DNA from 3 places in the Enterobacter sp. Li2LvB3 genome. Region 2 is predicted to be linked to each of the others. Evidence: predicted binding sites of a transcription regulator. Region 2 holds the regulator's gene; each other region holds the start of a gene.
The links. Region 2 encodes LexA, which represses DNA repair genes until DNA is damaged. Its sites were predicted from a motif close to TNCTGTATGTACATACAGNA; they were not measured.

Region 1 (7,728 bases), on a different contig from region 2:
ACTGACGACAGATTCAGCAATTGAACATTTTTACCTAAGATCAGGTTTGACAAAACTTTTTTCGCCGCTAAGATAAGCCTCCACAACGATTCCTCTGTAGTTCAGTCGGTAGAACGGCGGACTGTTAATCCGTATGTCACTGGTTCGAGTCCAGTCAGAGGAGCCACATTCTGAAAAGCCTGCTTTTAAAGCAGGCTTTTTGCTTTTCAGCACCAGGCAATATGCCCCTCCTCCATCGAAGCTATTGCAGCCCCTGCTGTTCCCCCTTATGTTAAGCCATTCTCTTGTTCAATGGTGATGAAGCATGAACCCTTTGTTTGTCTACGGCACGCTGCAACCAGGCCACTCAAACGCGCATATTCTGGAAAACATCGGTGGCGAATGGCTGCCCGGTTACGTGAAAGGCACCTTTTACGCACGCGGATGGGGTGCAGCGGCCGATTTCCCGGGGATTGTCCTGGATGAACACGGCGCGCGCGTTGACGGCTATCTGTTTGTTTCCGACAACCTTGAAACGCACTGGCCGATGCTGGACGAATTTGAAGAGGGTTACGACCGGGTAGAAGTCAGTGTTACCACGCTTGAAGGCCAGCACGTTACGGCGTGGATTTATCAATTACAGCCGCGCGCCGCGAGTTAAAACAAAAAGGCTCTCTGTCACCAGAGAGCCTTTTTCACGTTCAGCAATGATTACTCGCTTTTTGCTTCACCGTTTTTGATTTCGCCCATCACTTTCAGCTTTTTGGAGATGTCGCGACGTTCTTTGGACAGCTCAGCATTTTTGATGATGTAGTCATCAACACGGTCTTCATAGTCGCTCTTCATGCTGGCGATAATGCCCTGAATAGCTTCAACGCTCATACCTGGCTTGATGTAATCGCTCAGGTTATCCAGCAGCAGAACACGTTTCTGGTTGTCACGGATCTTCTTCTCAACGTCCTGGATTTCACGCTGTAATTTGTTTTTGCGGCGGAACAGGCGGACGAATTCCAGAACATCCTGGAACGAAGGCTTGGTAGTTTCCATTTTTACACCCCTGATAATGTGAGATTCGGATTCGTTAAAGCAACCGTTGTAACAGTAACCTTACTGACAGCGGTCGCGAATGACAATGAGTATATCGTTTAACGCTATCATAACCCCAATTGCTGCTGAATCGAAGCAGCAGGCGTCACATAAGGCGATAGCTGCTTTTTATTTGCGCAGCGCCCGGCAGATCAGATGCGACAAAAGTTCAAGCTGGCGCGCCAGCTCCATGCTCAGCCAGACGTAGCCGTGGATCGGTGTTTCAGCCACATTGTCGCTCTGGCGTTCGTGAATAAGTTGCTTCAGCTCGGCAACAATTTCATTCAGACGTTCGCTGTTTGCCAGAATAGGCTGCGGATTCCCTTCATAGAGCGCGTGAGCAATGGTTAACAGCGTCTGTTGCGTCATCTGCTGCGTCTCTTTCAACGTGTGTGCGTTAAGCATCAGCAGATGGCTGGGGCGAGAAGCCCAGTGTGCGTTGATTTGCAATTCAAGCATACAGACAAGATTACGACTGACCGTCTGAATCGCTTCGAATACGGATTTCTGGATGTGGGTTTCTTTGCTGGCCGGGTTAATCAGCCCCCGCATCTTTACCACCTCATTGAGGATTTTTTGCAGATGCTTTTCAAGGCGCGGGCGCTCAACCAGGTTAGGGGAAAAACCGGTCTGATACACCCGGTTAAAAGCCATCACGTAGTTTGCCATCTGGATACGCCAGTGAAGGAAAGCACGCTGTGGCCAAATCCCGGTGAACAGCATCGCCAGCAGTGAGCCGAGAATAACATCCCCGCTTCGCCAGAGAGCGGTTGTCATATCACCTGCAGGCGCACCCACCACTACCGCAAGCGTGATACCAATTAGCAGTGCCTGATACGGTTTTTTCCCAAGCGCCAGCCAGCCGCAAAGGAACATAGCGCCGGCGCACCACGCCAGCATGACCGGAAACGAGATGAGTTCCAGTTTCAGGGCAATGAGCCCCAGTGCAGAGCCTAAAACAGTGCCACCGATACGCTCAAAAGCCCGTGGGACGACATTTCCCCAGAACGAGATTGGTCCCATGATGACCACCAGCGTGATCAGCGGCCACGTTCCTTCCGGGACATTCAGCAAGCGTACCAGTACAAAAGTCAGTACAAAGGCCAGCGCTATGCGGCAGCCATGCACAACGCGATAGTGTTGGTACAACCGAATTTCAAACGGCGTTAATGATTTGTCGGGACGCACACCCGCTCTCCAGCAGCTCGGCAAACCACAATTGTACTGTGTTTTCAGCCGGGCGGATCACACCCGGCTGAAAAACCCTGCTTTTACCAGGATTAACCCGCTTTGTGCTCAACGGCGACGTACATTTCAATGTCCCAGTAGCCGTCTGCATTGCCATCGTTCAGGTAGCGTTCAAAACAGGGTTTAGGGGCACACTGATAGTGGTGGTCCTGCAAAAGAGAGTTGAAGAATTGATACCAGGGCGTCGCAAAATCAAAATTCTCGACCCTGGCAGTGGCGACAGCGTAGTCGCCAGCAGCAATTTCGGTCATCATCACCCCTTCACTGTTCTCGGGAATGACAAAATCTTCCGGCACCGTTACCGCCGTGTCACAGCGCAGTTTTTCTGCCGGTACTACATCCGGGTTATCGTAGTAAACAGCAACCCATTCCAGCGGCTGAATCTGACGCCCGTCAACCCACATGACCAGTTGTTCAAAGCCCTGTTTGACCGTTTTTTCCCACGGCCCGACCAGGTGAAAGCCTGCGATTTTACGTTTCTGTTGCTGCCTGATGCTGTAGTCCATGCTGCCTCCGTTTATTACTGTATATTTATACACTATAAATCAGATTTTCTATGAACAACAAATGAGGAGTGTTTATTATGTGAGCAGACTCGCATCCCTGCCAGTCTGCTGAAAGCGGTAAACTTACGCGGTTAGATTTTGTGGTGCAGATAGTCGCCGAGACGCGAGAATAAGCCACCTTTATCAACGCGTTCCAGCGTTACCAGCGGCCAGTGCGCCACAACCTTATCCCGGTCGTAGAGCTGAATTTCCCCTACTCGCTGATGCGCAGCTATCGGCGCTTCCAGCTCTTTTTTATCCAGCACATATTTCGCTTTGATGTTTGGTACTTCCGCTTTTGGCAGTGCCAGCCAGAAATCCTGATCCGTGCCGAGCGTTACCTGCTCTCTATCACCGTACCAGATACGCTCTGTGCCCACTTTTTTACCCTTATGCAGGATCTGCACCGTATCGAAATTCTGTTGCCCCCAGTGCAGCAACTTACGTGCCTGATCTTCACGGCCTTTCGGACTATCAGCCCCCATCACCACCGCAATTAAGCGGCGCTGACCGTCTACGGCAGAGGCAATCAGGTTAAAGCCTGCCCCGGATGTATGTCCTGTTTTCAGCCCGTCCACGTTCATGGTTTTATCCCACAGCAGGCCGTTACGGTTCTGCTGGGTGATCCCATTCCAGGTCAGGCTCTTTTCGCTATACATATGGTAAAAATCAGGCTCGCCGTGAATGATTGCCCGGGACAGAACTGCCAGGTCATAGGCGGAGCTGTGCTGCCCCGACGCATCCAGGCCATGAACCGTTTCGAAGTGCGTATCGCGCAGATTCAGCTTTTGCACATAGTCATTCATCATGTTGACGAACTGCGGCTGGCCGCCCGCCACATGGTCTGCCAGTGCCACACAGGCGTCGTTACCGGAATCGACAATCAGGCCTCTGCTCAGGTCACGGACGGACACCCGATCGCCAGGTTTCAGGAACATCAGGGATGAACCATCAAACACCGGGTTCCCTTTCGCCCACGCATCGCGGCCCACGGTGACGATATCGTCCGGGGTGATGCGGTGACTATCAATTGCGCGATCGACAACATATCCCGTCATCAGCTTTGTCAGGCTCGCCGGATTGCGTTGCTGGTGTTCGTTGCCCGCCGTTAAAATTTGACCAGTGGTGTAATCCATCAGTACCCAGGATCCTGCCTGGATAGCGGGTGGCTGCGGTGAAAAATCAAGCGGTTCGGCAGCCAGCGCAGATGAGATACTCGAAGCAAGTAAAGAAACAGCAATAAACAGACGGCGTTTCAACGGTATATCCTCAGGTCATTAAAAATCGTTGACCTTTTTACGGGACTTCTGATGTCGTTACCTGCCTTAATTGCAAAAAAATGTGACAGACAACATGTTTTACCTGAAGCCATCTCGCAAATTTCACGCCAGAGGGCGCTTTTTATTCGGTCTGTACATCACGATCGTTTACCATAGTGACGTCAATTTTTAACAGGATGGTATTACTGGTGTCTGACTCTGCCGCGCGCCCAACATTTTTATTCCACGATTACGAAACCTTTGGTACCCACCCGGCGCTGGACAGGCCATCCCAGTTTGCCGCCATCCGTACCGATGAAGATTTCAATATCATTGGCGAGCCGGAAGTCTTTTACTGCAAGCCCGCTGATGACTACCTGCCGCAGCCAGGTGCTGTCATGGTGACCGGCATTACGCCGCAGGAAGCTCGAGATAAAGGGGTTAACGAGGCTGACTTCGCTCGCCGTATCCACGCTCTGTTTACCGTCCCGAATACCTGTGTGGTGGGTTACAACAACATCCGCTTTGATGATGAAGTGACGCGCAACATCTTCTACCGTAATTTTTACGATCCGTACGCCTGGAGCTGGCAGAACCGTAATTCACGCTGGGATTTGCTCGACATCATGCGCGCCTGCTATGCGCTGCGCCCGGAGGGTATCAACTGGCCGGAAAACGACGATGGCTTGCCGAGTTTCAGACTGGAACACCTCACCCGCGCCAATGGCATTGAACACAGCAATGCCCACGATGCGATGGCGGATGTTTACGCCACTATCGCCATGGCAAAACTGGTGAAGGCCGCACAGCCGCGCCTGTTTGAGTATCTGTTAAGCCATCGCAGCAAGCACAAGCTCACCACGCTGATTGATGTCCCGCAGATGAAACCGCTGGTACATATTTCCGGGATGTTTGGTGCCTGGCGCGGGAATACCAGCTGGATTGCCCCTCTGGCCTGGCACCCTGACAATCGCAATGCCGTGATTATGGTCGATCTGGCCGGTGACATTTCGCCACTACTGGAGCTCGACAGCGATACACTGCGCGAGCGACTGTATACCCCAAAAAATGAACTGGGCGACCTGCCCGCGGTTCCGGTCAAACTGGTGCATATCAACAAATGTCCGGTACTGGCGCAGGCCAACACGCTGCGCCCGGAAGATGCTGAGCGCCTCGGAATCAATCGCCAGCACTGCCTGGATAACCTCAAAGTGTTGCGTGAAAACCCAGAGGTGCGTGAAAAAGTCGTCGCCATTTTTGCTGAAGCAGAGCCGTTTGTGGCATCTGATAATGTCGATGCGCAACTGTATAACGGCTTTTTCAGTGATGCCGACCGCACCGCCATGAATATCGTCCTGAATACCGAACCGCGTAACTTACCGGCACTGGATATCACCTTCGCTGACAAGCGCATTGAGAAGCTGATGTTTAATTACCGGGCACGTAACTATCCCGGTACGCTGGATGAGGTGGAGCAAGAACGCTGGCTCCAGCATCGCCGTAACGTCTTTACACCAGAGTACCTTCAGCAATACGCCCAGGAGCTTGAGTCGTTATATAACCAGTACGAAGGCGATGCCGAAAAGCAGGCGCTATTAAAAGCCCTGTTCCAGTACGCACAAGAGATAGTCTGAGTTACGGGTATAAAAAAGCCGGAGGCGATGTCTCCGGCTTTTTTTTTGCCCGCTGGCGCGGGCCTAAGGATTTGCTGGCAAGTCGTTATGCAACGTCTTCGTACTGAGGAACCGGGTTGCGGAAACTCTTGGTTACGCAAGCCAGATAAATCAGACCAATACCGCCCCAGATCAGACCCAGAACCATTGAACTTTCTTCCAGGTTAATCCACAGCGCGCCAACGGTCAGCGCACCACATACCGGCAGGAACAGGTAGTTGAAGTGGTCTTTCAGCGTTTTGTTACGCTTCTCACGGATCCAGAACTGAGAGATCACGGAGAGGTTCACGAAGGTAAATGCCACCAGCGCACCGAAGTTAATCAGCGCCGTTGCGGTTACCAGGTCAAAGTTGATGGCCAGCAGAGCGATGGCACCAACAAGCAGCACGTTCCACGCCGGAGTACGCCATTTCGGATGAACGTAGCCGAAGAAACGGGTTGGGAACACACCGTCACGACCCATCACGTACATCAGACGAGAAACACCTGCGTGCGCCGCCATACCGGATGCCAGAACGGTTACGCTTGAGAAGATCAGCACGCCCCACTGGAAAGTCTTGCCTGCAACATACAGCATGATTTCAGGCTGTGACGCATCCGGATCTTTAAAGCGAGAGATATCCGGGAAGTACAGTTGCAGGAAGTAAGAAGCACCAATGAAGATGATGCCGCCAATCAGCGCAGTCAGGAAGATGGCGCGAGGGATCACACGCTCGGCATCTTTCGTCTCTTCAGACAGAGAAGAGATACCGTCGAAGCCCAGGAACGAGAAGCACAGGATAGTCGCACCAGTAATCATCGGCACAACGTGCGCACCTTCAGACCAGAACGGACGCGTGCTCGCCAGCGTACCTGCGCCTTCACCGTGGGACACACCGTAGATGATCAGGCCAACAATGACAGAAACAATACCCATTTGCAGGATAACAATCAGGGTGTTGAAGTTCGCCACGGTCTTGATGCTGCGCAGGTTAGAGATGGTCATAAAGGCCACCAGCGCAACAACGAAGATCCACGATGGTACGGAAGGCACCAGCGCTTCAAAGTAAATTTTTGCCAGCAGAATGTTGATCATCGGCATGAACAAATAGTCCAGCAGGGATGACCAGCCCACCATAAAGCCAACCGCCGGGCTAATGGATTTCTGAGCATAGGTGTAGGCAGAGCCAGCGGACGGGAAACGACGAACCAGTTTACCGTAGCTCAGCGCTGTAAAGAGAATGGCGACCAGCGCAAAGGCGTACGCCGTTGCAACGTGACCGTCAGTAAGGCCTGATACGATACCGAATGTATCGAACAGCGTCATTGGTTGCATATAGGCAAGGCCCATCATAACAACCGGAATCAACGTAAGTGTCTTACGTAATTCCACGCGAGAGGTTTTTGGAGTTGCGTTAAGCGACATGGTTAATCTCCTTTACGGTGATAACCGCCACGTAAGCGAAAAATTGCCCCATTTTCTGTATTCCTCAGCGACAACAACTGTCGGATTTTAGTAAATATCTATCCGGTACGAAGCCCGGCCTCTTGGTTTTTAGTTTCGTTTCATACATGCAAAAAAAAATAACCGACGCCTTTTATATCGTCGATTATTCATTTGTTTGCAGCGGCGGCATTTTGCCCTATTCCTGACACAAAAGGCAATAGATTGAGAAGCACAACAATAATTTCTTTTCACTAACCGGTTGATTTATCAACATCAGGCGGAGTGTAAACCGCAGCGATAGCACTATTTGCTAAAATTTCGGCTCGCCACCAGGCGCTTGCAAGCCCGGCTGTTTGTTCATTCCAGCCAACCCACACAGATTCATTATTACTTTGTGCGACGACCTGCTTCTCAACCAGCGCGCCGCTTTCAATATATCGTTGCGCCAAATAACGCGGAAGGTAACCGCATCCGAGCCCGCTTATTTGCAGCTCAAGCTTGGTTTTAAAATC
Region 2 (7,728 bases):
GACACCCGCCGTAAAGACGTTGCTGTCATTGTTCTTCACGTCTGCCCGGTAACCGGCGCGAACCGCCAGCCAGCTCAACGGAGTAACTTCTGCACCAACACCCACGTACTGAGAGTTCTCTTCACTTTTAAAGCCTTTGGTTTCCGTCAGGTCGCCATCCGCAGTCAGGGTCAGAAGATCGGTATGCCATGCTGCACCAGCGGTGACGACAGGGCTTATCTGGTAGGTATCGCGCACGCCATCCACCTCTTTGGTATCGATATCGCGCGAGAAGAGGTTATGCCCGGTCAGGCCGACCGTCCAGTTATCGCCAAAGTCAGCGGCAATACCCGCATCGACGTTAAACCCGGTGTCATCGTTACGGTAACGGCTGCTGTTGATGTCGTCGCTGTTGAAGTTGTAGATAGACACCGTGTAGTTATACAGCCAGGTTTGTTGCAGCTTCGGGGTGATCCCCACAGACACTGGCACACCGCTGATATCAAACTGACGCGCCACCGCCACGCCGTAGTCTGAAACAATTGCCGCACGGCCAAAACCTTTCGATTTCAGATCGTTCGGATCAACGCCAAACACAGCAGATGGTGCAGCTTCCACTGCCCGTAGTTTGTCGATATCGCCCTGATCGATGTAAGAACTCACGCGTGCACGCGCGTTGGCTTTTGCCACAAATGCCACCGAGAGCACATCATTAGGAATGCTTACAGCGATCCCACCACCCGCTTTACCGCTGGCAGTTTTTCCTTTCAGTGAATCCAGTTGATCGGCCAGGTCGCCTGCCGCAGAAGAAACTTCCCGCGATGCAGGACTAAGAGGATTTAACAGGTCGATAAGATTGATGCTATCCAGCGTGCTGCGATAACGGTTCACGTCATCGCTGATGTCATCAATCTTATCCCGCAGATTGTCTTTATCAGAAATCTGCGCGCCAATGGAGGGTAAAATAAGGGTGACGTCATCGTCAGGTTTCGCCTTTGCCAGCAATGCCGGGTTGATTAACACCCCGCTGCCATAGCTGCCTGCCGCTACGCCCGTGCCACCCATCGCGTCACTACGCGCTTCTGTCCAGGTATTGGCTGCTCCCGCCTGATTTGCCATAAACAAGGAGACAGCGATGCTAACCACCGAAAATTTAAAATGTTTCTTCACAGTATGCTCGTCTTATAGTCTGTTATGAAATAACCCCTGTCTGTTATCACCCAAACAGGAACGAACTATTGCTGTGAATAAGTACAAAAAGACCCGCTATTTCCCTAAGTTAAATCACCACCGGGCCTGTTGTATTTTGTGACGGCCTTCAATATTTATAGAAGAGGATATTATTTTCGCCCAGGTTTTCCATCGTGCGGGCCAAAAAACTGCGGCGGATGGTCTACCCACCGGTCTTCACGCGTGGCGGCATAAACCGGATTCAGTGGATAATAGATGCGGTTGTGCTTTTTGTTGGCCTCGCCAACGACCAGCAGCCGGACCTCTTCATCCGTATTGTTGATAAAGGTATGGCATACCCCGGTTCCGGCCGGAAACCCCACGCTATCACCCGGCTCCAGCTTCCACAGATAGCCATTTATCCAGGCTTCCGGATAGCCTTCCAGTACATAGATAAACTCCTCTTCGTCACTTTCCGCATGGGGATAAGACGTACGCCGCCCTGGCGGCAGGCGTTCGTGATGAATACCAATTCGCCCCAGGCCAAGTTTACGGGCCAGTGGTGCGCCAATGGAAAAACGCTCAGTGCTGTCGGGATAAGTAGAATCATCCGCGCCTTCCACATCGCGCCAGTGTCGAATACAGTCAGGTCTTTTCATTAGGTGTTTCCCCGAATTTCAATGCCTCAGGTATAGCACACCTGGCGGTTCTCGGTGTTTTTAACAGAACATGATAAAGTGAGGGTTTTCCATCCCATATACAGCCGAGGTGCTAAATGGATAAGTCCACAAAAGAGCTGCTGGCGCAAGCTGAAAAGCTCTGTGCGCAACGCAATGTGCGCCTGACCCCACAGCGCCTTGAAGTATTGCGTCTGATGAGCCTGCAACAGGGCGCCATCAGTGCGTATGATTTACTCGACCTGCTGCGCGCAAGCGAGCCGCAGGCCAAGCCGCCTACCGTCTATCGCGCGCTGGATTTCCTGCTGGAGCAGGGCTTTGTGCACAAGGTCGAATCAACAAACAGCTATGTGCTGTGCCATTTATTTGATCAGCCTACCCACACCTCGGCCATGTTTATCTGCGACCGCTGCGGCGTGGTGAAAGAAGAGTGTGCAGAAGGTGTTGAAGACATTATGCATACGCTGGCAGCCAAAATGGGCTTCGCCCTGCGCCATAATGTGATTGAAGCACACGGATTATGCTCTGCGTGCGTGGAGGTCGAATCATGCAGCCATCAGGATGCGTGCCAGCATGACCACTCCATTCTGGTAAAGAAAAAACCGCGCTAACGGCAAAAGATAAGGCGGCTCAGGGCCGCCCTCAGGGTGTACATCCTTGTACTTGCGGGTATTACCGGTCTACCAGCGATAGTCGTTACGCTTTTCCCAGTCGCCGACTTCTTTCTCCGCCTGATCTTTGGCGTAGCCATAGCGTTCCTGAATTTTACCGACAAGCTGATCGCGCTTTCCTTCGATGACCGTCATATCGTCATCTGTCAGCTTACCCCATTGCTCTTTCGCTTTACCTTTGAACTGTTTCCAGTTGCCGCTGATTTCGTCTTTATTCATCATCAGGTCCTCATCGTTAAAGAGTGAAAGGGCCGCCCAAAACCTTCATTTCATGCTGGACGTGATAACAATTTTAGTTGAGCATCTGGCACTCAGGAATTTATTCAGAATCTTTTACCATCAGGAGATGTCGTGACGAGATGAAAGCCAGGTATTATTTTTCCAGTGACGACGCCAGATAAACGCCAGCGAAAGGCCACGAAGAAGAAGAAAGACCGCGAGGGCCAGCCATAACCCATGATTCCCCAGATACGGCACCGTGAGCAGCGTTAAACCAAACCCACCCGCCGCGACCGCCATGCTGTTACGCATTTCCGCGCCACGCGTTGCGCCAATGAACATCCCGTCGAGTAAATAACACCAGACGCCCACAACCGGTAAGATCACCTGCCAGATGATGTAGTGGCTTGCCAGCTCACGCAGTGCAGGTAATGACGTGAGCAGCGCAACAATATACTCACCAAAGCAGGCGTAGATGAGTGCAAATGCCAGCGCCACCAGCCCAGCCTGACGACATGCAGCACGCCAGACATCATGTAATTGCCCGCTTTCGCGCGCGCCATACGCTTGCCCGGAATGGGCTTCTACCGCGTAGGCAAAGCCGTCGAGGGCATAGGCGGTAAAGGTCAGCAGCGTCATTAACACCGCGTTGACAGCAACGATTTCCGGGCCAAGCCGCGCGCCAAAGACCGTCAGTGTGCCAAAGCACAGTTGCAGCAAAAGCGAGCGCAGCATGATGTCGCGGTTAAGCGCCAGCAGCTTGCGGATATTGCCGCGCCAGGCAGCCTTCAGCAGTGCAGGTGTTATGCCCCGCATAACCAGAACACGCCAGACCATCCACAACCCGATAATCAGCGTGCCGTACTCGGCAATAGCCGTTGCCAGCGCCGCGCCCTGCACATTCATGTGCAACCCCATAACCAGCCAGAGGTCGAGCACTATGTTCAGGACGTTCCCGACAACCAGCAGGATAACGGGAGCACGGGCATACTGAACGCCCAGCAACCAGCCCAGCAGAACCAGATTCGCCAGAGATGCCGGTGCGCTTAGCCAGCGAATATCAAGGAAAAGCCGTGCCTGCTCCAGCACCGCTTCACTGCCACCTACAATGTGTAATGCCAGCTCAATCAGTGGTGTACGCAGCAGAACGATAAGTACACCCGCACCCAGCGCCAGAATTAACGGCTGTACCAGCGCACGCGCCAGACGCAGGGGATCTTTTGCGCCAAACGCCTGTGCCGTTAACCCGGTGGTGCTCATGCGTAAAAAAAGCAGCAGCATAAAGAGGAAGCTGGTTGCCGTTGCGCCAATCGCCACGCCACCCAGATACACCGGTGAATCCAGATGACCAATAACCGCCGTATCGACCAGCCCCAACAGCGGAACGGTGATATTGGAAAAAATCATCGGCAGTGCAAGACGCCACAATGCCTTATCGGAAGCAGTCAGCAGTGACATGAAAAATACCGGGAGTGGGAAATGAATCAGGCTACGGAGGCTCCGTAGCCTGTCAGGGGGAGATTACAGCCATTCTCCGTTGCGGATGACGCCAACCGCCAGACCTTCAATGGAGAAGTTATGTTCGCGAAGATCCACCACGATTGGAGAGAATTCGCTGTTTTCCGGCAGCAGTTGCACAGTATTGCCCTGTTTTTTCAGGCGCTTAACGGTAACTTCGTCATCAATACGCGCCACCACCACCTGGCCGTTGCGCACATCCTGAGTCTTATGAACCGCCAGCAGATCGCCATCGAGAATACCGATATCTTTCATGGACATGCCGCTAACGCGCAGCAGGAAATCTGCACTCGGTTTGAACATGCCAGGATCGACCTGATAGTGACCTTCAATATGCTGTTGTGCGAGCAAAGGTTCACCTGCCGCGACACGGCCAACCAGCGGAATGCCCGTCTCTTCTTCTACCAGCAGACGGATGCCGCGTGAAGCGCCAGAAACAATCTCAATCACGCCTTTACGCGCCAGCGCTTTAAGGTGTTCCTCGGCAGCATTTGGAGAACGGAAACCCAGACGCTGCGCGATTTCCGCACGCGTAGGTGGCATTCCTGTCTGGCCGATATGATCCCGGATGAGATCAAACACCTCTTGCTGCCTGGTCGTTAACGCTTTCATTCCGCCCCCTGGGTGTATATACAGTTATGCTGTGAGTATATACAGTCAAAGGTGATTTTGGAACCAAAAACTGCACAAAAAACCAGGGACTTAATTATTCCTCGAGGCTCATCGGAAATGCGACCAAAGCAGCGTGACCCAGGTGATAACCGCAGTGATAATCGCCAGCAACACGGCGGCAGACCCCATATCTTTTGCACGACCAGAGAGCTCATGGAAATCAGAGCCAATACGATCAACTACCGCCTCAATAGCGCTATTGAGAATTTCCACTATCATCACCAGAAGCACAGAACCAATAAGAAGAACGCGCGTTATGGCATCAACATCAAGGAAACAGGCAATGATTACCGCAACGATTGCGGCAACGCCTTCCTGACGAAAAGCGGCTTCATTGATCCACGCGGCACGGAAACCTTTCCATGAATAGCCGGCAGCTTTGATGATTCGGGTTAACCCAGTGGTATTATTGGCCATTAAAAGAACCTTTTATTAGAAATAGCGTCAGTAACTATAGACGCAGTGCGTTTACTGCCGCCTGAAGTATGACGGGTAACAACAGAAATTTTGCGCGCTTTCTGTTATCCTTGCGCCGCAATTGCATTATTAACCAGAGGCTTTACATCGTTTATGTCCGGCTGGCCACGAATTTACTACAAATTACTTAATTTACCATTAACCGTTCTGGTAAAAAGCAAGTCTATCCCAGCAGAACCCGCGCTGGAATTAGGGCTCGATACCTCTCGCCCTATTATGTATGTTTTGCCTTACAACTCGAAGGCAGACTTGCTCACGCTCCGCGCCCAGTGTCTGGCGCATGATTTACCCGATCCGCTTGAACCACTGGAGATCGACGGTACTCTGCTGCCGCGCTACGTGTTCATTCACGGCGGGCCGCGTGTGTTTACCTATTACACGCCAAAAGAAGAGTCCATCAAGCTGTTCCACGACTACCTCGATCTACACCGCAGCAATCCTGATTTGGATGTGCAGATGGTGCCGGTATCGGTGATGTTTGGTCGTCGCCCAGGTCGCGAAAAAGGGGAAGAAAACCCACCGCTGCGGATGCTCAACGGTATCCAGAAATTCTTCGCGGTGTCCTGGCTTGGTCGCGATAGCTTCGTGCGTTTCTCTCCTTCTGTGTCGCTGCGCCGTATGGCAGATGAACACGGTACGGATAAAATCATCGCGCAAAAACTGGCTCGCGTGGCACGTATGCACTTTGCGCGCCAGCGTCTTGCAGCCGTAGGGCCGCGCCTCCCGGCGCGTCAGGACCTGTTCAATAAATTGCTGGCGTCTAAAGCCATTGCCCGCGCCGTGGAAGACGAAGCGCGCAGCAAGAAGATTTCGCATGAGAAAGCACAGCAGAACGCCATCGCATTGATGGAAGAGATCGCCGCGAACTTCTCCTACGAGATGATTCGCCTGTCCGATCGTATTCTGAGCTTTACGTGGAACCGCCTCTATCAGGGGATCAACGTCCACAACGCCGAGCGCGTGCGCCAGCTGGCACATGACGGCCACGAAATTGTCTATGTGCCCTGCCACCGCAGCCACATGGACTACCTGCTGCTTTCCTACGTGCTTTATCATCAGGGTCTGGTGCCACCGCACATCGCGGCCGGTATTAACCTGAACTTCTGGCCAGCAGGGCCGATTTTCCGCCGCCTTGGTGCCTTCTTTATTCGTCGTACCTTCAAAGGTAATAAGCTCTATTCCACCGTATTCCGCGAATATCTGGGCGAGCTGTTCAGCCGTGGTTATTCCGTTGAGTATTTCGTGGAAGGTGGGCGTTCCCGTACTGGCCGCCTGCTTGATCCGAAAACCGGCACGCTGTCGATGACTATCCAGGCCATGTTGCGCGGCGGTACCCGCCCAATTACGCTGGTGCCGATATACATCGGTTACGAGCACGTGATGGAAGTGGGAACGTACGCCAAAGAGCTGCGCGGTGCGACTAAAGAGAAAGAGAGCCTGCCACAGATGCTGCGCGGTCTGAGCAAGCTGCGTAATCTGGGTCAGGGCTACGTGAACTTCGGCGAGCCAATGCCGCTGATGAACTACCTTAACCACCATGTCCCGGAATGGCGCGAGTCTATCGACCCTATCGAAGCGATACGCCCTGCATGGCTGACGCCAACGGTGAACGGCATTGCCGCCGAGCTGATGGTGCGTATTAACAACGCAGGTGCGGCCAACGCCATGAACCTGTGCTGTACTGCGCTGCTGGCATCGCGTCAGCGTTCACTGACCCGTGAACAGCTTACCGAGCAGCTCGATTGCTATCTGGACATTATGCGGAATGTTCCGTACTCAGTGGACTCGACGGCGCCTGCCGCAACCGCCAGCGAGCTTATCGATCATGCCTTGCAGATGAATAAGTTCGAAGTTGAGAAAGATACGATTGGCGACATCATCATTCTGCCGCGCGAGCAGGCGGTGCTGATGACTTACTATCGTAACAACATCGCGCATATGCTGATGCTGCCTTCGCTGATGGCCGCCATTATTACCCAGCATCGTCGTATTTCTCGTCAGGACCTGCTGCGTCATGTCGACGCGCTGTATCCGATGTTGAAAGCCGAGCTGTTCCTGCGCTGGAGTAAAACCGAGCTGGCAGCAGAGCTGGATAAATTGACCGAAGAGCTGCGTCGTCAGGGGCTTATCACCGTCAATAATGACGAGCTGCATATCAACCCATCTCGCTCCCGCACCCTGCAACTGCTGGCGGCTGGCGCGCGTGAAACCCTGCAACGCTATGCCATTACGTTCTGGTTGTTGAGTGCTAACCCATCCATCAACCGCGGCACGCTTGAGAAAGAGAGCCGCACGCTGGCACAGCGCCTGTCGGTACTGCACGGCATTAACGCGCCAGAATTCTT
Region 3 (7,728 bases), on a different contig from region 2:
CTGCTCTTCACACTCGCAGAACATCTGCACTTTGCTGTGGAACGCTGCCGCAGCGGGCACCTCATCCACAATAAGCTCAGCTGGGAAGTGAAGCGCTACTACCCGCAGGAGTATGGCGTAGGGTTGCTGGCACGTGCGCAGGTGAACGATAAGTTTGACGTTGAGTTACCGGAAGACGAAGCAGTCAATATCGCTTTTCATCTGATCAACGCCAGCGGTCAGGATGACGACAGCAGCGCCCACCAGCAGGTTGAGCTGGTGAACCGTATCGCCGAAATCGTGCGCTATAAACTCGGTCAGGCGATTGATACGCAATCGGTGAACTATATGCGCTTTATTACTCATCTGCGTTACTTTGCCGAGCGGGTTCTGGCGGGGAAGATTGCGTTGAGTGAAACCGAGGATTTTTATCAGGAACTGATGCGCCATCGCCCGGATGCGATGACCGTAGCGTGGGTGATCCGCGACTATGTGCAGGATAAATATCAGCTCACCTTACCGAAAGATGAGCTGACATGGTTAAGCATTCATATTAGCCGCCTGATGGATGGGCAGGCGTAAAACGAGCGCCGGGGTTAACCCTGACGCAGATTCTGCGCAGCCTTCACCATATTCGCCAGCGCGGCGCGGGTTTCTGGCCAGCCGCGGGTTTTGAGGCCGCAGTCCGGATTTACCCACAGACGCTCTGCCGGAATACGCTGTGCCGCTTTCTGCAACAGCGCCTCAATCCATTCCACGCTCGGTACGTTAGGGGAGTGAATATCGTAAACGCCCGGTCCGATTTCGTTCGGGTATTCGAACTCTTCGAAGGACTCCAGCAGCTCCATGTCTGAACGTGACGTCTCAATGGTGATCACATCGGCGTCCAGCGCAGCGATGGAATCCATGATGTCGTTAAATTCGCAGTAACACATATGTGTGTGGATCTGGGTGTCGTCCTTTGCGACGGCAGCGTTAATGCGAAACGCCTCAACGCCCCACGCCAGATAAGCATCCCAGTCGCTGCGACGTAGCGGTAAACCTTCACGCAGAGCCGGTTCGTCAATCTGGATAATACCAATCCCCGCCGCTTCCAGGTCCGCCACTTCATCACGCAGCGCCAGCGCAATCTGCCTGGCGATAGTTTCGCGTGTCACGTCTTCACGCGGGAAAGACCAGCAGAGAATCGTCACCGGGCCGGTCAACATACCTTTGACAGGTTTGTCGGTCAGGGACTGGGCGTACTTCGCCCACTCAACGGTGATTGCTTCCGGGCGGCTGACATCGCCGATCACCACCGGCGGCTTCACGCAGCGGGAGCCGTAGCTCTGCACCCAGCCGTTCTGGGTAAAGACGAAACCGTCCAGGTGTTCACCAAAATATTCCACCATGTCGTTGCGCTCGGCTTCACCGTGGACCAGCACGTCCAGTCCTAAACGCTCTTGCTCCACAATCGCCTGTTTGATGTGTTCGGCAATGCCGGTGCGGTAGTTGTTCGCATCCAGGTTGCCCTTTTTGAAGTCCAGACGCAGGCCGCGAATTTCAGTGGTCTGCGGGAATGAACCGATGGTGGTTGTCGGCCAGGCTGGCAGGTTAAAACGGGCGCGCTGGGCTTCGGCACGCACTTCATAAGCGCTCTGGCGCTGGCTGTCCTGGGCGGTGATGGCGGCCAGACGTTTTTCCACAGCCGCGTTATGTACGCGAGTCGAGTGGCGACGCGCCTGAATTGGAGCACTCCATTCGGTAATGGCGGCCGTGTCACCGCTGTTCAGCGCATCACGCAGCAGCGCCAGCTCTTCACATTTTTGCAGGGCGAACGCAAACCAGCTCTTCACTTCGGCATCCAGACGCGTTTCAACACTCAGGTCAATTGGGCTGTGCAGCAGCGAACAGGAAGAGGCCACCCACAGATCACGTTTACCGACAATCGCACTAATCTGGGCATACTTTTCTGTCAAATCAGCACGCCAGACGTTACGGCCATTCACCAGACCAGCAGAAAGCAGCCAGTCAGCAGGCAGACGTTTGTGCAGCTCCGCCACATCATCTTTACCGTGGACCAGGTCAACGTGCAGGCCCTGTACCGGCAGCGCGGTAATGGTATCGAGATTCGGGGTGACCCCTTCAAAATAGGTGGTCAGCAGCAGCTTCACCTGGCCTGTGAGCGCGTCATACGCGGGTTTAAAGGCGTTCAGCCACTCCGGCGGCAGCTCCAGTACCAGCGCAGGTTCGTCGATTTGCACCCACTCGATACCGCGTTTTGCCAGCTCCGCCAGCACCTGCTGGTATACCGGCAGGATATCGTTCAGCAGGCTCAGGCGGTCAAACTGCTCGCCCTTCACTTTACCCAACCACAGGTAGGTGACCGGGCCAAGCAGCACAGGCTTCACCTTGTGGCCCAGCGCCAGCGCTTCGTCCACTTCATCCAGCAGCTGCGTCCAGGTCAGTTTGAACTGCTGGCCTTTGACAAATTCCGGCACCATGTAGTGGTAGTTCGTGTTGAACCACTTGGTCATTTCTGCTGCTGCAGCGGGCTCACCGCTCGGCGCACGGCCACGGCCGATACGGAACAGGGTGTCGAGATCGACCGATCCATCGTTGTTCTGATGACGAGCCGGCACGTTGCCAAGCAGCAGGCTGGTAGTCAGAACATGGTCGTACCAGGCGAAATCGCCCACCGGCAGCAGGTCAATGCCCGCCTGTTTTTGCTGATCCCAGTGACGGGCGCGCAGCTCGCGGCCCACGGCCAGCAGCTCTTCACGGGTGGAGTTTCCTGCCCAGTAGCTTTCTTGCGCTTTTTTCAGTTCGCGACGCAGACCAACGCGAGGGAAACCGAGTGTGTGATTGCGGATTGTCATGGTGTACCCCTTATGAAATTCGTTATTTAGACGTCCAGATGTTTACACTTCTATAATTGGCAGGTACTGTATATTCCTCAAGCGCAAAATGTTCATGCCGAAGTGAAGGACTTTCATGATCGAGATAAAACACCTGAAAACGCTACAAGCGTTGCGGAACTGCGGTTCTCTCGCAGCGGCTGCGGCCACGCTGCACCAGACCCAGTCTGCCCTTTCACACCAGTTCAGCGATCTGGAACAACGCCTCGGTTTCCGTCTTTTTGTGCGTAAGAGTCAGCCGCTGCGCTTTACCCCGCAGGGTGAGATTTTGCTGCAACTGGCAAATCAGGTGCTGCCGCAAATTGCCAGCGCGTTGCAGTCCTGCAACGAACCGCAGCAGACAAAATTGCGCATCGCCATTGAGTGTCATAGCTGTATACAGTGGCTGACCCCCGCGCTTGAGAACTTCCGCCAGAAGTGGCCGCAGGTGGAGATGGACTTTAAATCCGGCGTGACATTTGACCCACAGCCCTCGCTCCAGCAGGGCGAGCTGGATCTGGTCATGACCTCAGACATCCTTCCGCGCAGCGGCCTGCACTACTCGCCAATGTTTGATTATGAAGTGCGCCTGGTGCTGGCACCGGATCATCCGCTGGCCGCTAAAACACGCATCACGCCGGAAGATCTGGCCACGGAAACGCTGCTGATTTACCCGGTACAACGCAGTCGCCTGGATATCTGGCGTCACTTCCTGCAACCTGCAGGCATTAACCCGCAGCTGAAAAGCGTGGATAACACCTTGCTGTTAATTCAGATGGTTGCCGCCAGAATGGGTCTTGCGGCACTGCCGCACTGGGTAGTGGAGAGTTTTGAACGCCAGGGCCTGGTGGTGACCAAAACCCTGGGTGAAGGACTGTGGAGCCGGCTGTACGCTGCCGTGCGCGATGGCGAGCAACGTCAACCGATTACAGAAGCGTTTATTCGTTCAGCGCGGAACCACGCGTGCGACCATCTTCCGTTTGTGCGGAGCGCGGAGCGACCCAACGGCGATGTACCCACAGCGAAGCCAGGATCACCGTTCCCCCAATAATAAAGCTCGGCCAGTGCGGTTGCTCCTGCCAGATAGCCAGGTTGACCAGCAAACCCGCAGGCACATGCACGTTGTTCATGATCCCCAGCGTACCGGCGTCTACCTGCGTAGCGCCGTAATTCCACATGAAGTATCCCAGCCCTGAGGCCACCACGCCCAGCCAGACCAGAACGCCCCACTGCACGGAAGTGGTCGGTAGCTTTTGCGGGTTGCCGAGCATAAACCACGCCGCCACGGCAACAATAGCCGCCCCCATATAAAACCAGGCAAAGGCGTTATGCTGCGGCATCGGACGGGTTTCCATCAGGCGTTTGTAACCCACCATGCCAATGGCGAAACTGATGTTGGCCAGCTGCACAAACATCAGACCGGTCCAGAAGTGGTCGCTCACTTTGTCGTAGCGAATGATCGCCGCACCGACAACCGCCAGCAGCGCGCTCAGCGCATAGCCCCAACGCAGGCGACGCTTACTCAGCAGATCGTAAATCAGCGTGATATAGAGCGGTGTGAACACGGTAAACAGCAGGAATTCGGATACCGACAGGTAAACGTAAGCGCGGAAGCTGAACAGATACATGATACCGAGCTGCATTGCCCCCACCAGCATGTACAGCAGAATGGTTTTCAGCGATTGGCCACGCGTACGCAGAAACGGCAGGAATACCAGCGCCGCCAGCCCCACGCGCATCAGCACTGAGAAGTAACTGTCCACCGAACCCGCAAGGTATTCGCCAATCAGGCTAAAGGAGAAGGCCCACAGAATAGTGGTGATAATGAGTAGCGCCACAATGCTTGTCTCTCTGAAAGAAGGACAGGCATTGTAGCGAACTCTTTAGTTGACAACTGAGCAATAAACAACCAAATGAAGATTATTCAAGGAACAGCTTGCGCAGATAATTCGGCACGGCGTTGTCGGCATTAGAACCGATCACTTCCAGTTCCGGGTGCAGATCCTTCAGACGCTGGTGCGCGTTCTCCATGATGCAGCCTTTACCCGCCATCGAGAGCATTTCCGCATCGTTCATGCCGTCGCCGAAGGCGATGCAGTCTTTCAGTTCAAAGCCCATACGTTGTGCCACCGCTTCCAGCGCGTGACCTTTCGAGACGCCACCGGCCATCACTTCCAGGCAGGTCAGCGTAGAGAAGCTGACGTTAACACGGTCACCCCAGCGGGCGTTGATCGCCTGCTCCAGCGGGAGCAGCTCTTCGTGGCTTTCACAGGTGAAGAACACCTTGCTGATCCCTTCCGGCTCCAGCAGGCCTGGCTCATACAGGGTGTAGTTGAACACGGCCTCTTTGAAGAAACGCATTTCGTCCGGGCGATGGCGGTTCATAAACCACTCATCATCGCGATACACGTTGGTCACGATGTCCGGGTTGTTGTGCTCCACGCCGAACAGATCGGTGGCGATATCCCGGTCAAGGTTATGCGTGAAAATCAGGTTGCCATCGGTGTCGTGTACGCGCGCACCGTTGGAGGTGATCATGTAGGCTTTGATGCCCAGGTTATCGCGGATCTGCCCCACGTCCACGTGGTGGCGACCGGTGGCAAACACGAAGTTCACGCCACGGGCAGTCAGGAGCTTCAGGGTTTCTTTCGCAAAAGGCGATAAGGTGTGATCGGGGGAAAGCAGCGTGCCATCTAAGTCAGATGCAACAACCTGGTACATAGGGAAATTTAACCTCAATAGAAAATCAGTTATGCCTGTCGAAAAATTCGACAATGGCGTTGAGCGCGACTGAGCGCATGGTGTCCTTTTCGAAAAGGATCTCATGGTACGCACCGTTTATGACCCACGGTTTACCCCCTTCACAAGGGTGACCAGCGGCGGCACGCAGTTCACAAAAGCGGTCATGCATACGGTTATCAACCACACGCTCTTCTTCCGCCTGAAGCAGTAATGTCGGCGTGCTGTCATCACCAGCACCCGCCAGCGCCTGCTCACCGGCAAGAATGCCTTCCCGCACCCAGTGATAGGTGGGGCCGCCAACGCGTAAACGCGGTTCATCGGCATAAAAACGCAGGTTACGACGGTATCGCTGTCGACTGTGGGTCAGCACGTTCATGGCATACGGCAGCGCGCGCCAGCGTCCTGTTCCGATAGCATAACCTTCCCGAATACGCTGATGGCCCTCAGCCCAGTCGAGAATATGTCGTACCATCCAGTCAGGAAAACGCATCACGATGCCAAACATGGGCGCGCTGAGCGCAATGGCATCACATTGATGCGAATGGCGCTGCAAGAACAGCGTGGCAATGGCACCACCCATTGAATGCGCGAGAATATAGCGTTTCCGCCAGGGGCCGGGCTGCACTTCCTGCTGCCAGAATGCCGCAAGGTCGTCGACATAATCACTGAAATTATCTACGTGACCACGGTGGGTGTCCGACAGCATTCGCCCGGAAAGCCCCTGCCCGCGATGGTCAATAATCAGCACGTCAAAACCACTGTGGAACAGGTCATACGCCAGTTCGGCATATTTGACGTAACTCTCTATGCGACCAGGGCAAACCACAATGACACGATCGTTTTTTTCAGCCCGAAAACGAACAAAGCGTACAGGAACATTGCCCACTCCGGTAAATCCGGCCTCTTCACGCTGACGCCAGAAGTTGGTAAGTGGGCCCATAGAGAAAGCAGCAAATGCGTTTTCTCGAGTTTCCCAATCCTTTTTCTGCTGAAACATCGGGTTTCCACCCCTGTAAGCCAAGGAATATCGTTTTTTCGTGACAGGTCACAAAATGACTCAACAATAGCGTATTGTGGCATAAAAACAGACGATTCGGGAGTTTCAAATGACCTTCGAGTGGTGGTTCGCTTACCTGCTGACATCCATCATCCTCAGCCTTTCACCAGGCTCTGGCGCGATTAACACCATGACCACTTCGATCAACCACGGCTATCGTGGTGCGGCGGCATCCATTGCCGGTTTGCAGACCGGGCTGGGCATTCACATCGTGCTGGTCGGTATCGGCCTGGGGACACTGTTTTCCCGCTCGGTGCTGGCGTTCGAAGTGCTGAAATGGGCCGGTGCGGCGTACCTGATTTGGCTCGGTATTCAGCAGTGGCGCGCGGCAGGCTCCATCAACCTGAACACCCTTGCGCAAGCGCAAACGCGTGGACGTCTGTTTAAGCGCGCAGTGTTTGTGAACCTGACGAACCCGAAAAGTATCGTCTTCCTTGCAGCCCTGTTCCCGCAGTTTATCGTGCCGCACCAGCCGCAGGTGATGCAGTACGTGGTGCTCGGAGCGACCACCATCATTGTCGATATCATTGTGATGATTGGTTACGCGACGCTGGCGCAGCGGATTGCGGCGTGGATTAAAGGGCCTAAGCAAATGAAGGCCCTGAATAAAGTGTTTGGTTCGCTGTTTATGCTGGTTGGCGCGCTGCTTGCGTCAGCGCGTCATGCTTAGCGAGAAATGATGAGATGAATGCCGAAGCCGGTGAACAACGCACCGGCAAATCCGTCTATCCACTTCGCAACGCGCTGATACCCACGGCGCATCGCCGGTAAGGCGAACAGGCTCGCAACGATAGTAAACCAGGCGAACGTCTCAACGACGATCAGCAGGAAGATACCCCAACGTGCACCTGCGCCCACGCTATCTCCCACAAACAGGGAGAACACGGAGCCGAAATAGATAATTGCTTTCGGGTTTGCCAGATTCGTCAGCAGCCCTTTCACAAAGCTGCGGCCACCGGTTGCCAGCTCGACTTTTGGCTCTTCCGGTTTTTTCTCTTCTTTCTTCAGCGCCCCGCGCAGCATCTGATAACCCATCCAGCACAGATACAGGCCACCACCGACCATAATGATGTT

Region 1: a site for LexA is predicted at 2,835-2,854, ahead of sbmC (DNA gyrase inhibitor SbmC). Genes of this name have one in related genera too.
Region 3: a site for LexA is predicted at 2,902-2,921, ahead of metR (HTH-type transcriptional regulator MetR). Genes of this name have one in related genera too.

The regions. Positions count from the first base shown of each region.
Region 1 covers NZ_JBSICG010000001.1:95,506-103,233, reverse strand. The annotation lists tRNA gene ACS603_RS00455 (tRNA-Asn) at 91-166, shown strand; gene ACS603_RS00450 (gamma-glutamylcyclotransferase family protein) at 305-640, shown strand; gene ACS603_RS00445 (DUF496 family protein) at 691-1,026, opposite strand; gene ACS603_RS00440 (FUSC family protein) at 1,195-2,253, opposite strand; gene sbmC (DNA gyrase inhibitor SbmC) at 2,346-2,819, opposite strand; gene dacD (serine-type D-Ala-D-Ala carboxypeptidase DacD) at 2,951-4,117, opposite strand; gene sbcB (exodeoxyribonuclease I) at 4,315-5,751, shown strand; gene ACS603_RS00420 (APC family permease) at 5,837-7,195, opposite strand; gene yoeI (membrane protein YoeI) at 7,185-7,247, opposite strand; gene ACS603_RS00410 (LysR substrate-binding domain-containing protein) at 7,468-7,728, opposite strand, start outside.
Region 2 covers NZ_JBSICG010000019.1:69,119-76,846, forward strand. The annotation lists gene ACS603_RS16145 (conjugal transfer protein TraF) at 1-1,149, opposite strand, end outside; gene ACS603_RS16150 (cupin domain-containing protein) at 1,320-1,808, opposite strand; gene zur (zinc uptake transcriptional repressor Zur) at 1,925-2,437, shown strand; gene ACS603_RS16160 (CsbD family protein) at 2,507-2,716, opposite strand; gene dinF (MATE family efflux transporter DinF) at 2,837-4,174, opposite strand; gene lexA (transcriptional repressor LexA) at 4,238-4,846, opposite strand; gene ACS603_RS16175 (diacylglycerol kinase) at 4,955-5,323, opposite strand; gene plsB (glycerol-3-phosphate 1-O-acyltransferase PlsB) at 5,477-7,728, shown strand, end outside.
Region 3 covers NZ_JBSICG010000024.1:23,430-31,157, forward strand. The annotation lists gene ACS603_RS18315 (PRD domain-containing protein) at 1-561, shown strand, start outside; gene metE (5-methyltetrahydropteroyltriglutamate--homocysteine S-methyltransferase) at 576-2,837, opposite strand; gene metR (HTH-type transcriptional regulator MetR) at 2,953-3,906, shown strand; gene ACS603_RS18330 (carboxylate/amino acid/amine transporter) at 3,794-4,693, opposite strand; gene yigL (sugar/pyridoxal phosphate phosphatase YigL) at 4,776-5,576, opposite strand; gene pldB (lysophospholipase L2) at 5,602-6,594, opposite strand; gene rhtB (homoserine/homoserine lactone efflux protein) at 6,704-7,324, shown strand; gene rhtC (threonine export protein RhtC) at 7,321-7,728, opposite strand, start outside.